3 regions of the Stutzerimonas balearica DSM 6083 genome follow, and region 1 is predicted to be linked to each of the others. Evidence: predicted binding sites of a transcription regulator. Region 1 holds the regulator's gene; each other region holds the start of a gene.

Region 1 (4,284 bases):
GGACATTGGCGTCCATTCCCTTGCCGTCGTCGGTGATCATCAGCAGGATGTGGTCACCCTCCTGCTCGGCGGACAACACTACCCGGCCGGTGCGCGGCTTGCCTGCGGCTTCGCGATCCTCGGGAGTCTCGATGCCGTGGTCGACCGCGTTGCGCACCAGGTGCACGAGCGGATCGGCCAGCGCTTCGACCAGGTTCTTGTCGAGGTCGGTCTCTTCACCGACCAGCTCGAGGTTGATCTCTTTCTTCAGGCTGCGCGCCAGGTCGCGGACCAGGCGCGGGAAGCGACCGAATACCTTCTTGATCGGCTGCATGCGCGTCTTCATCACCGCGCTCTGCAGATCGGCCGTCACCACGTCGAGATTGGACACGGCCTTGGCCATGGCTTCGTCGCCACTGCTGGCACCCAGGCGTACCAGGCGGTTACGCACCAGCACCAGCTCGCCGACCATGTTCATGATTTCGTCCAGGCGTGCGGTATCGACCCGCACGGTGGTTTCCGCTTCGCTGGCCGGTTTCTCCGCCGTGGCGCTCGCCGCGGCAGGCGTGCCACGGGCTGGTGCCTCGGCGCGTGTCGGAGCAGCCGCCGGCGCCTTGGCCGCCGCCGGCTTGGTGGCTTTTTCCGCGGGCTTGGCCGGTGCCGCTGGCGGCGTCGCCTCGGCGGCGCTGGAACTCACGCTGGCAGGCTCGAACTTGCCCTTGCCGTGCAGCTGATCGAGCAGCGCCTCGAATTCGTCGTCGGTGATGTGCTCGCCGCCGGTGGCTTCGCTCGCGGCAGCAACCGGTTGTTCGACCGGCTTGCCTGGCTGCGCGGCCGGCTTTTCAGCGTCCGGGGCGAACTGCCCCTTGCCATGCAGCTGGTCGAGCAACGCTTCGAATTCGTCGTCGGTGATCTCGTCGGATGCCGGCTCTGGGGCTGCGGCAGCGGGCGCCGTGCCAGCCGGCGCGGCGTCGGAAGCGCCACTGAAGCTGCCCTTGCCGTGCAGCTGGTCGAGCAGTGCTTCGAATTCGTCGTCAGTGATCTCATCAGGAGCTGCGCCCGACTCGGCCGTCGGCTCGGCCGCCGGCGCCTGGATCGCATCGAGCAGCTGCTCGTACTCGTTATCTACCGAGTCCTCGGCAGCCGCTACGACCGGCTCGGGAGCAGGTTCGGCCGCCGGTGCGGCCTCTTCGGCGCCTGCCGGCTCGGCCAGACGCGACAGCGCGGCCAGCAGCTCCGGCGATGCCGGGGTCGGCTCGACGCGCTCACGGACCTGATTGAACATGGCGTTGACCGAGTCCAGGGCCTGCAGCACTACGTCCATCAACTCGGAATCTACGCGGCGTTCGCCTTTGCGTAGCGTATCGAAGACGTTTTCGGCAACGTGGCAGCACTCGACCAGCTCGTGCAGCTGCAGAAAGCCTGCGCCGCCCTTGACGGTGTGGAACCCGCGAAAGATCGCATTGAGCAGGGCCATGTCATCGGGGCTGCTTTCCAGCTCCACCAGCTGCTCAGACAATAATTCGAGAATCTCGCCGGCCTCTACCAGGAAGTCCTGGAGAATTTCTTCATCGGCGTCGAAGCTCATATTCCTGTTCCCCTAAAAACCCAGGCTCGAAAGCAGATCATCCACGTCGTCCTGTCCCGACACGACGTCCTCACGCTTATCGGCATGCATCTGCGGACCTTCACCGTTGGACGGTGATTTTTCTTGTTTTTTCTTCTCTTGCTCGGCGCGCATGGCATCGCGGTCATGCTGGATGCCTGCAACACGGTCCACCTGACCCGCCATCAAGACGAGATTGAGCAGGTTGCTTTCGAGCTCGGTGATCAGTCGGGTGACGCGCTTGATGACCTGTCCGGTCAGATCCTGGAAGTCCTGGGCAAGCATGATTTCGCTCAGGTTCTGCGACAACAGGCTGCCGTCGTTCATGCTGCGCTTGAGGTACTGGTCGATGCGCTTGACCAGGCTGCGGAACTGGTCGGCGTCCATTTCGCGGCGCATGAAGCGCTGCCAGTCCGCCGTCAGACTCTGGGCCTCGTAGCTCACGTAGTTGACCAGCGGCGCGGACTCCTCCACCAGGTCCATGGTGCGATTGGCGGCCTTCTCGGTCATTTCCACGACATAGGAAAGCCGGTCGGTGGCATCGGTTATCGGTGACGGATCGCCGCCAGTGGCACAGGTATCCATCTCGAGCTTGACGATGGCGTTGTGCAGCTCGCGGGTGAGCTTGCCGACTTCCTGATAAAGGCTGTGGTTGCGCGCCTGGCTGAGCTCATTGAACATCTGCGTCGCTTCGTCGAAACGACCCTGCTGCAGGCTTTCAATCAACTTGGGGGCGTTGGCCTTCAGAGTCGCTTCGAACTCTGCCAGGCTTTGATCTGCTTGCGTCATAGTGCCCTCGCGGCGTTGCTGCTTCAGCCGTTGACGCGCTCGAAGATCTTCTCGATCTTTTCCTTGAGCACCTGGGCGGTGAAGGGCTTGACCACATAGCCGTTGACCCCGGCCTGGGCCGCTTCGATGATCTGGTCGCGCTTGGCTTCAGCGGTGACCATCAGTACCGGCAGATGCTTGAGGCGCTCATCGGCACGCACCTGGCGCAGCAGGTCGATGCCGCTCATGCCGGGCATGTTCCAGTCAGTCACCAGGAAATCGAAACTGCCGCTCTTGAGCATCGGCAAGGCCGTGGTGCCGTCGTCGGCCTCGGCCGTATTGGTGAACCCCAGATCACGCAAGAGGTTCTTGATGATGCGTCTCATCGTCGAGAAGTCATCGACGATGAGGATTTTCATGTTCTTGTCCAAGTCGACCTCCGTAATTCCAAAATCTCGGCAACCGAGCACGTCTCGCAGCAATACAGTCGATCAGGCGGCACGCCACTCGCCAAGGCGCGCCCGCAGACGCGCGGCACACTGGCTATGCAGCTGGCTTACGCGCGATTCGCTGACGCCCAGCACTTGACCGATTTCTTTCAAATTCAGCTCTTCGTCGTAATACAGCGACAGCACCAGCTTTTCCCGCTCGGGCAGATTGGCGATGGCATCGGCCAGGGCCTGCTGAAAACGCTCGTCTTCGAGGTCGCGGAAGGGTTCCGGGTGCGCGCTGCCGGCATCCTCGTTCAGTTCGCCGTGCTCGCCTTCCTGCAGCAGATCGTCGAAGCTGAAAAGCCGGCTGCCAAGCGTATCGCCCAGAATCCCGTAGTACTCGTCGAGGCTCAACTTAAGTTCGGCCGCAACCTCGTGATCTTTAGCGTCACGCCCGGTTCTGGCTTCGATGCCGCGGATCGCCTCGCTGACCATGCGCGAGTTGCGATGCACCGAACGGGGCGCCCAGTCGCCCTTGCGCACCTCGTCGAGCATGGTGCCGCGGATGCGGATGCCGGCGTAGGTTTCAAAGCTGGCGCCCTTGCCCGAGTCGTATTTCTTTGCCGCTTCCAGCAGCCCGATCATCCCTGCCTGGATGAGGTCGTCGACCTGCACGCTCGCCGGAAGGCGGGCCAACAGGTGGTAGGCGATGCGCTTGACCAGCGGGGCGTACTGATCGATCAGGCGATATTGCGCATCCTTTTCGTGTGCCTTGCTGTAATACATAGCGGATCCGGCAGTTTTCATTCGTGGTTCCCGGCAGTGCCTGGATTGATCAGTCGCTCGACGAAGAACTCCAGGTGCCCACGCGGGGTGGCAGGCAATGGCCAGGTATCGACCTTCTGCGCAATGGCCTTGAACGCCAGCGAGGACTTCGCCCGAGGATAGGCATCGTAGACGGCGCGCTGCTTCTGCACGGCCTTGCGCACCGACTCATCGTAGGGAATCGCGCCGACATATTGCAGCGCGACATCGAGAAATCGCTCGGTGACCTTGGTCAGCTTGGCGAACAGGTTGCGGCCTTCCTGCGGCGCGTGGGCCATGTTGGCCAGCACACGGAAGCGGCTGATGCCGTAGTCGCGATTGAGCAGCTTGATCAGCGCATAGGCGTCGGTGATGGACGTCGGCTCATCGGTGACCACCAACAAGACTTCCTGGGCGGCACGCACGAAGCTCACCACGGCGTCGCCGATACCGGCTGCGGTGTCGATGATCAGCACATCGAGCTCATCGCCCAGCTCGCTGAAGGCCTGGATCAGACCGGCATGCTGCAGGGTCGAGAGCTGGACCATGCTCTGGGTACCGGAGGCGGCCGGCACGATGCGGATGCCGCCTGGCCCCTGGATGAGCACGTCACGCAGGTCGCACTCACCGGCGATCACATCGGCCAGCGTGCGTTTGCTGGTCAAACCCAGCAGCACATCGACGTTGGCCAGGCCG
Region 2 (4,284 bases), 700 kb from region 1:
GTTCTTGATGGCCTGGCGCAGCTCACGCTCCATGTTCTTCTTCACTTCGGCACGGAAGCCTTCAAGCCCGCCTTCCTGCACACCGAACTGAGCGAAGAATTCGTCGTTCAGCTCCGGCAACTGAGCAGCCGCCACACTGTTGACCGTCACGGTGAACTCAGCGGTCTTGCCGGCCAGATCGAGGTTCTGGTAATCCTCAGGGAAAGTCGGGTTGATGACGCGCTCTTCACCCGCCTTCGCGCCCACCAGAGCGTCCTCGAAGCCAGGAATCATGCGACCGGAGCCCAGCACCAGCTGAGTCCCTTTGGCGGAGCCGCCTGCGAACGCTTCGCCATCGATCTTGCCCACGAAATCGATATTCACCTGATCGCCGTTCTCGGCAGCGCGGTCAGCCGTTTCGTAACGGGTGTTCTGCTTGCGCAGGATGTCCAGCATATTGTCGACGTCGGCATCGGTGACGTCCGCCTGCAGGCGCTCGACCTCGATCTTGTCCAGACCGACGACCTCGAACTCCGGAAACACCTCGAAGGTGGCAACGTACTCAAGATCCTTGCCCTTCTCGAACACCTTGGGCTCGACGGACGGAGCGCCGGCTGGATTCAGCTTCTCGGCGACGATTGCTTCGTAGAAGGTCGCCTGGATGAGGTCTCCGAGGATTTCCTGACGCGCAGCGGCTTCATAGCGCTGGCGGATGACGCTCATCGGCACCTTGCCGGGACGGAAGCCTGGGATCTTGGCACGACTGGCGGTCTGTTGCAGACGCTTGTTGACTTCGGTCTCGATGCGCTCGACCGGCACGCCAATGGTCATGCGGCGCTCAAGAGCGGAGGTGCTTTCAACAGAAACTTGCATGGATTTTCCTCGTTGCACAGACATAAGCCGGGCGTTCCGGCCCCAGAATGGGCAAGCATTCTAGTGGCTCGATAGACAGAAGTCACCCCGGCAGAAAGAGCCGCCCTGAACGCAGCAGCCGCATGCCGCACACGGCTTGGCTGAGCAATCCGGGCGGCCTGGAATCGGCCGAACAGGCATATCCGAGCGAGCGTAGAGCGGCGGTTGCCCCAAAACGAAACATGAAAAAGCCCCGCCTATCCGGCAGGGCTTCTGCTACACGAAAAGGCCCGCGTGGTCGGTCAGCCTTGAGCGGTGCTCCAATCGATGATGCCGAACTGCCAGGTCGCAAGAATCACGATGCCGAAGACGATCCGGTACCAGGCGAATGTGGCATAGCTGTGATTGCCGATGAACTTGAGCAGAGCCCGGACGGCGAGCATCGCGAACACGAACGATGTGACGAAACCGATTGCAAATACGGGCAGATCGGACGGCTGGAACAGATCGCGATACTTGTAGCCGGAATAAACCGCCGCTCCGACCATTGTCGGCATGGCCAGGAAGAACGAGAACTCGGTTGCCGCCTTGCGGGACAGACCAAATAGCAAGCCTCCGATAATGGTCGAGCCGGAACGGGATGTGCCCGGTACCAGCGCCAGGCACTGCGCGAAACCCACCTTCAATGCCAGCTTCCAGTTCATGTCGTCGACAGTCTCGGCCTGGACGCTGTGGTCGCGTCGCTCAGCCCAGAGCATGATCACCCCACCGATGACCAGTGCCGTGGCGACGGTGATGGGGTTGAACAGGTATTCGTGGATCAGGTCGGCGAATGCGACCCCCAGCACAGCCGCGGGAATGAAGGCCACCAGCAGGTTGAGCGTGAAATTCTGAGCCGGACGTTCCTTGGGCAACCCAACTATCACGCCCAGCACCCTGTCTCGATACTGCCAGACGACCGCGAGAATCGCGGCCAGCTGGATGATGATATTGAAAGCAATCGCCCGCTCGCCGCCAAAACCGATCAGGTCGGCAACGATGATCTGGTGGCCAGTGCTGGAGATTGGAAGAAATTCAGTGATGCCTTCTACGACACCGAGTATCAGCGCTTGTACCGCAAGCCAAAGATCCATCTATTCCCCATCAGCGATGAAGCCCATCGCACTCGAAAACAACAAAAGGAAGGCGCCTAGCGCTTGGCCAGGCCGCTGATCTGACCGACGGCGGACAAGTAAATTCCACCCTCGACTTTAGTGGGGGCTCATTTTTAGCCAGGGGCAGCCGAAAAGCTATTGGGAGTTTGCAAACGGCCTGCTCGAAGAAGCGCCTCCGGATACACCCGATTCCGGAAAGGTCGGCCGTTGCCATTACAAGAAATCGAAAGCTGCACTGGGAGTAACCAAATGAATCTGTTGCGCAAGTACCCCATCAGTAAAAGGCTTTGGCTCATACCCGTCGTCGCGACGCTGATGCTCTTCGTGTTGGGCATGCTCATGATCCAGCAGGTTCGCGAGGACCTCTACAAGGGCAAGCAGGAGATGACCCGAAACGTGGTGGAAACAGCCGCGGGCATCTTCGACCATTACCATCGCCTGGAAATAGGCGGCCAGATGACGACTGAACAGGCACAGCGCGCTGCACTGGAACAGGTCCGTACACTGCGCTACCGCCAGAGCGACTATTTCTGGATCAATGATCTGGGGCCGACCATGATCATGCATCCGATGCAGCCCAAGCTCGACGGGCAGAACCTCTCCGGCATCAAGGACCCGAACGGCAAAGCGTTATTCAACGAAATGGTTGCGGTCGCCAAGCGCGACGGCGCAGGCACCGTTGACTATATGTGGGCCAAACCTGGCGAAGAACAGCCGGTTCCCAAGGTTTCGTATGTCCAATTGTTCAAGCCATGGGGCTGGATCATCGGTTCAGGCATCTACGTTGACGATGTCGAAGCGGAGTTTCGTAACTACCTGACTCGCTTCTCCATCATCGGCCTCGCTATCGCCGCGCTGATGGCTGTGCTGGTGGCCATCCTCATCCGCAGCATCACGGCGCCTCTGCGCAATTCCATGGCAGCAATGGCCAACATCGCCAGTGGCGAAGCGGATCTTACTCATGAGCTGGATGTTTCCGGCAGTGACGAGCTGACCGCCCTTGGCCGGGATTTCAACGCATTCACCCGCAAGTTGCGCAGCGTCATCGGCCAACTGCTCGAAACCGCCGAGTCGCTGGCACAGTCTTCGCGCACGCTGGGTAGCGTGTCCCGCGAGGCCTATGAGCAAAGCCAGCAACAGCTGCAACAGATGGAGCTGGTCGCCACAGCCATCAACGAAGTCACCTATGCAGTGCAGGAAGTAGCCAAGAACGCCGAGCACGCTTCCAACGAAGTCGGCGACGCCGAGGGCCAGGCCGGGCATGGCCAGCAGAATATCGAGACCAGCCTGCAACAGATCGATCAGCTGTCTTCGACCATCGGGCAGGCAGTCGAGGTCATTCAGTCGCTGGCCGACGAAACCAGCAAGATCGGCAGCGTGCTCGACGTCATTGGCTCGATTGCCGATCAGACCAACCTGCTGGCGCTGAACGCAGCCATCGAGGCGGCCCGTGCCGGCGAACAGGGTCGCGGCTTCGCGGTAGTGGCTGACGAGGTGCGCTTGCTGGCGCAGCGGACCCAGCAATCCACGGCTGAGATCCATACCATGATCGAACGCCTGCAAAAGAACTCCGGCGCCGCCGTCAACGTCATCATGGAAAGCAACCGGGCTTCGCAGGCAACCGTCGAGCAGGCCAGCCAGGCCGGTGAAAGCCTTGGACAGATTGCGCAGGCATTGCGCAACATCTCGGGCCTCAACGCCTCGATTGCCAGCGCCACCCTGCAACAGTCGCACGTGGTCGAAGACATCAATCAGAACGTTACCCAGGCCGCCAGCCTGGCGCAGCACAGCACCGACGCTGCCGAGCAATCGAGCGAAGCCGGCAAGCATCTCGGTGAACTTGCCGACCGGCTGAACAACATCCTGCAGCAGTTCAAGATCTGACCCCTTTCGGCTTGGTGCCCCGACGCCAAGCCGCAGCTTCCAGCCTGGGCTCCTTGCTTTGCGGCGCGTTGTCGCATGGCAAGGCGACAGCTGGCGAAGCGCCCGAGCGTCAAATAAACAAATCCCTTTATATTCAGTCGCTTAGACAGAAGAAACAGCGTACTGACGAGGCACCGTCGAACTAAGACTTTTGGCTAATTGAAACGAACGGAGTTTTTTTTGAATTCCGATGTGACTCATGGGTCCTCTGAGCGCATCATTTGGATAAGGCCAACGCCATGGCACCGAAATCACTGGCGGCAACCCAATATCCGCACCGAATTCAGAGAGACCTTTGCCCTATGAACGCTACCCTTCGCATCAACGACGCCCTCCTCATTACCGACCGCGCTTTCAAGCCCTTCCAGTGTGTTGC
Region 3 (4,284 bases), 590 kb from region 1:
TTCGTAAACGCTGTTGGCACGGAACATCGGGAAAACGAAGTCACGCACGAACTCTTCGCGCAGGTCGTCAATGTAGATTTCCTTGACGCCCAGGGCCTGTGCCTTGGCGCGAGCCGGCTCGACCTCTTCGCCCTGCCCCAGGTCGGCAGTGAAGGTCACTACCTCGCAGTTGTAGGTGTCCTGCAGCCACTTGAGGATCACCGAGGTGTCCAGGCCACCGGAATAGGCCAGAACCACCTTCTTAACGTCCGCCATGCCATCAGCTCCACGGTGTTGTACGAAAAGCCCGTGATTCTACGCCTGGCGGCCGGGCTTTTACAGGGGCTCAGCTGGTCGGGCTGGCCGCCGTGGCCGTCGCCGGCACCGCCGCCTCGCGCTCCAGGCGAACGGCCACACGGCGATTCTGCGCGCGATTACGCGCGTTGCTGTTCGGTACCAGCGGGTAACGCTCGCCATGGAAGCGCAACGTGATCTGCTCTTCCTTCACGCCGTTGGCGATCAGGTATTCCTGCACCGCCAGGGCTCGGCGCCGCGAAAGATCACGATTGGTCAGGCGGTTACCGCTGTTGTCGGAGTGCCCATCCAGAAGGACACGGTTGACGCTCGGATCGGCCCGCAGGTAGGCCAGGACCCGATCCAGCTGAGCGCGGCCGGCTGGCTCCAGCGCGACGCCACCACTGGGAAAAGGCACACGGGTCTGCCGCACCTGATCGAAATTGACCGGCAGCAACTTCGCCGTGCAGGCGCGATATTCCTCATAGGCCTTGGCAAAGCGCGCCGGCAATAGGCGCACCTCCAGCGGATCGCCACCGTGAGAAGTGCGATGGCGCACCACCGGACTGCGCCCTTCCAGGAGCCCTGTCAACAGTCGCCCCGCCTGTGCCTGGGAGCTGTTGAAGGGGATATCGCCACCGCGAACGGCAACGGACCCCAGGTTGATATCGCTGCGTGTCGGCTGCCAGGGAGCTGCGGCCGCGAGCAGCGTTGCCGTACCGTTGTCGAGCCAGCGCTGCGGCGAGTGCAAGCGAAACACCGCCTGCTCACCCGCGCGGCGGACGAACTCACCCTGCCCGAAGCCGGCGACCGGCTGGATCAGCCGACACTCGAACTGGTCGCCCTCCACGCGCCATTCCACCCGCTCCAGACGCGTCTGGAAGGTGATGGCACTGGCAGGGGTCGCCAGCAGGCAGAACAACAGGACAGGACGCAGGCGCACGGCGAGCTCCGCTGAATGGACAGTTACCTCGGAGATATCGGGCCCCACGGGGGAAACTTGAGCCGCCCCGCGCCACTGGCGAGGCAGCCGCTCCACGCCTCGCCATCGCACGACGTGCCGTGCCGTGCCAATTCCGGTAGCATGCGGGCACGTTTGACCGGCCTGGAAGATAGCTGCATGAGCGACCGAATTACCCTGCTGCGCCCCGACGACTGGCATATCCATTTGCGCGACGGCGCGGCCCTTCCGCATACGGTCGGCGATGCGGCCAGGCAGTTCGCTCGCGCCATCGTCATGCCCAACCTGGTGCCGCCAGTTCGCAATGCGGACGAGGCCCAGGCCTATCGGCAGCGCATCCTGGCGACGCGCCCCGATGGCAGCCGCTTCGAGCCGCTGATGGTGCTCTACCTCACCGACAACACCCAACCGGATGAGATCCGCCAGGCCCGCGCCAGCGGTTTCGTTCATGCGGCCAAGCTCTATCCTGCCGGCGCGACCACCAACTCCGCCTCTGGCGTGACCAGCCTCGACAACATCTTTCCGGTGCTGGAGACGATGGCCGAGGTCGGCCTGCCGCTGCTGGTCCACGGCGAGGTCACTCGCAGCGAAGTCGATATCTTCGACCGGGAAAAGCGCTTCATCGACGAGCAGCTCTGCCACGTCACTGCGCGCTTCCCGACCCTCAAGGTGGTGTTCGAGCACATCACCACAGGTGACGCCGTGCAGTTCGTCGAGGCTGCCGGTAGCAATGTGGGCGCGACCATCACCGCCCATCACCTGCTGTACAACCGCAACCACATGCTGGTCGGCGGTATTCGCCCGCACTTCTTCTGCCTGCCCATTCTCAAGCGCAACCTCCATCAGGAGGCGCTGCTCGACGCAGCCACCAGTGGCAACGCGAAGTTCTTCCTCGGCACCGACTCGGCGCCCCATGCGCAACATGCCAAGGAGGCAGCCTGCGGCTGCGCCGGCTGCTATACCGCGTATGCGGCGATCGAGCTCTACGCCGAAGCCTTCGAACAGCGCAATGCACTGGACAAGCTCGAAGCCTTTGCGGCCCATCACGGCGCAGACTTCTACGGACTGCCGCGTAACACGGAGCAGATCACACTGGTACGCGAGGACTGGCAGATGCCGGCGAGCCTGCCGTTCGGTGAGCAACAGGTGATCCCGCTGCGGGCGGGCGAAACCTTGCGCTGGCGCCTGGAGGGCTCGCGATGAGCGACGAAAGCTTCGATGACGAACTGGACGGCAACCTGCCCGGCAAGCCTCGCTCGCCAATGGCGCGCCGTTTTCGCGGTTTTCTGCCCGTAGTGGTGGATGTGGAATGTGGCGGCTTCAACTGCGCCACCGATGCCCTGTTGGAGATCGCCGTGGTACCTATCGCGATGGACGAACAGGGCCTGCTCTACCCGCAGGAGACGCTGTTCTATCGGGTCGAGCCGTTCGAAGGTGCCAACATTGAGGCGGCTGCGCTGGAGTTCACCGGCATCAAGCTCGACCACCCGTTGCGCATGGCGGTGCCTGAATCCCAGGCGCTTGGCGACATATTCCGCCACGTCCGCAAGGCAGTGAAGTCGGCAGGCTGCAAGCGCGCCATTCTCGTTGGGCACAACAGCAGCTTCGATCTCGGCTTTCTCAACGCCGCTATCGGCCGTTGCGATCTGAAGCGCAATCCATTCCACCCCTTTTCCAGCTTCGACACCGCTACCCTCGCCGGTCTCGCCTACGGCCAGACGGTGCTGGCCAAGGCCTGTCAGGCGGCAGGTATCGAGTTCGACGGCCGAGAAGCGCATTCGGCGCGCTACGATACCGAGAAGACCGCCGAGCTGTTCTGCGGCATCGTCAACCGCTGGCGCGAGATGGGCGGCTGGGAAGAATTCGACGAGTAAGGGATCGGTCGTGCGGCTGATCGCCCCTCGCAACGCAAAAGGCCCATCGTTCGATGGGCCTTTTCGTTTTCGCCGAAGCTCAGCGATTAAAGCGGCTTGCCGCGGTTACCATGCGCACCGACAAACGCCTGGACGGCAGCCAACTCGTTGGGCAGAACGGTGCAACGCTCACCGCGCTCGAACAGGTCCGCCAGGTGCGCCGGCAGCGACAGCGCCTTGCCGACTCCGGCCTTCTCCACCGCCTCCGGGAATTTCACCGGATGAGCGGTGCCGAGCACCACCATCGGCGTGCTCAGGCTGCGACGACATTCGCGCGCCGCACGCACGCCGATGGCGGTATGCGGGTCAAGCAGCTCGCCGGTGTCACGGAATACGTCCGCGATGGTGGCGCAGGTCTGCTCGTCGTCAACGGCAAGCGAATCGAACAGTTTGCGCGCCTCGGTCCAGCGATCCTCCTCGACCGAAAGCTTGCCGCTGCCCTTGAAGCCATCGAGCAACTCGGCGACGGCCTTGCCGTTGCGTCCATGCAGATCGAACAGCAGGCGCTCGAAGTTGGACGACACCATGATGTCCATCGAGGGCGACAGCGACGGGTGCAGGGTGTCCTTGTCGTAGCGGTTGCCGGACATGAAGCGATGCAGGATGTCGTTGCGGTTGGTCGCCACGATCAGCTGGCTGACCGGCAGCCCCATGTTGCGGGCCAGGTAGCCGGCGAAGATGTCGCCAAAATTGCCGGTTGGCACCGAGAAGGCCACCGAACGCGCCGGAGCGCCGAGCTGCAGCGCCGCATGAAAGTAGTAAACGATCTGGGCCATGATCCGCGCCCAGTTGATCGAGTTCACTGCGACGAGGCGGGTGCCCTTGAGGAAACTCTGGTCGGCGAAGCTTGCCTTGACCATCTCCTGGCAGTCATCGAAGTTGCCCTCGATGGCGATGTTGTGGATGTTGTCCCCGGCGATGGTGGTCATCTGCCGGCGCTGCACTTCCGACACGCGGTTATGCGGATGCAGGATGAAGATGTCCACGTTCTCGCAGCGACGGCAGCCCTCGATGGCCGCCGAGCCGGTATCCCCGGAGGTCGCACCCATGATCACCACGCGCTCGCCGCGCTTGGCCAGCACGTAATCGAGTAGCCGCCCGAGCAACTGCAACGCGAAATCCTTGAACGCCAGGGTG

What was found. The regulator FliA, encoded in region 1, starts transcription of late flagellar genes. The targets are predictions, from matches to a motif close to CTAAAGTTTNNNNNNNNNNNGCCGNTAA.
Region 2: the regulator FliA is predicted to act here: its motif matches at 2,092-2,119, upstream of CL52_RS09130 (methyl-accepting chemotaxis protein).
Region 3: the regulator FliA is predicted to act here: its motif matches at 1,251-1,278, upstream of CL52_RS15145 (flagellar protein MotY).

The regions. Positions count from the first base shown of each region.
Region 1 covers NZ_CP007511.1:2,691,250-2,695,533, forward strand. The annotation lists gene CL52_RS12195 (chemotaxis protein CheA) at 1-1,567, opposite strand, end outside; gene CL52_RS12200 (protein phosphatase CheZ) at 1,580-2,374, opposite strand; gene CL52_RS12205 (chemotaxis response regulator CheY) at 2,398-2,772, opposite strand; gene fliA (RNA polymerase sigma factor FliA) at 2,845-3,570, opposite strand; gene fleN (flagellar synthesis regulator FleN) at 3,588-4,284, opposite strand, start outside.
Region 2 covers NZ_CP007511.1:1,990,033-1,994,316, reverse strand. The annotation lists gene tig (trigger factor) at 1-852, opposite strand, end outside; gene CL52_RS09135 (undecaprenyl-diphosphate phosphatase) at 1,134-1,964, opposite strand; gene CL52_RS09130 (methyl-accepting chemotaxis protein) at 2,235-3,869, shown strand; gene CL52_RS09125 (hypothetical protein) at 4,211-4,284, shown strand, end outside.
Region 3 covers NZ_CP007511.1:3,285,853-3,290,136, forward strand. The annotation lists gene CL52_RS15140 (argininosuccinate synthase) at 1-255, opposite strand, end outside; gene CL52_RS15145 (flagellar protein MotY) at 326-1,216, opposite strand; gene pyrC (dihydroorotase) at 1,394-2,437, shown strand; gene rnt (ribonuclease T) at 2,434-3,108, shown strand; gene thrC (threonine synthase) at 3,195-4,284, opposite strand, start outside.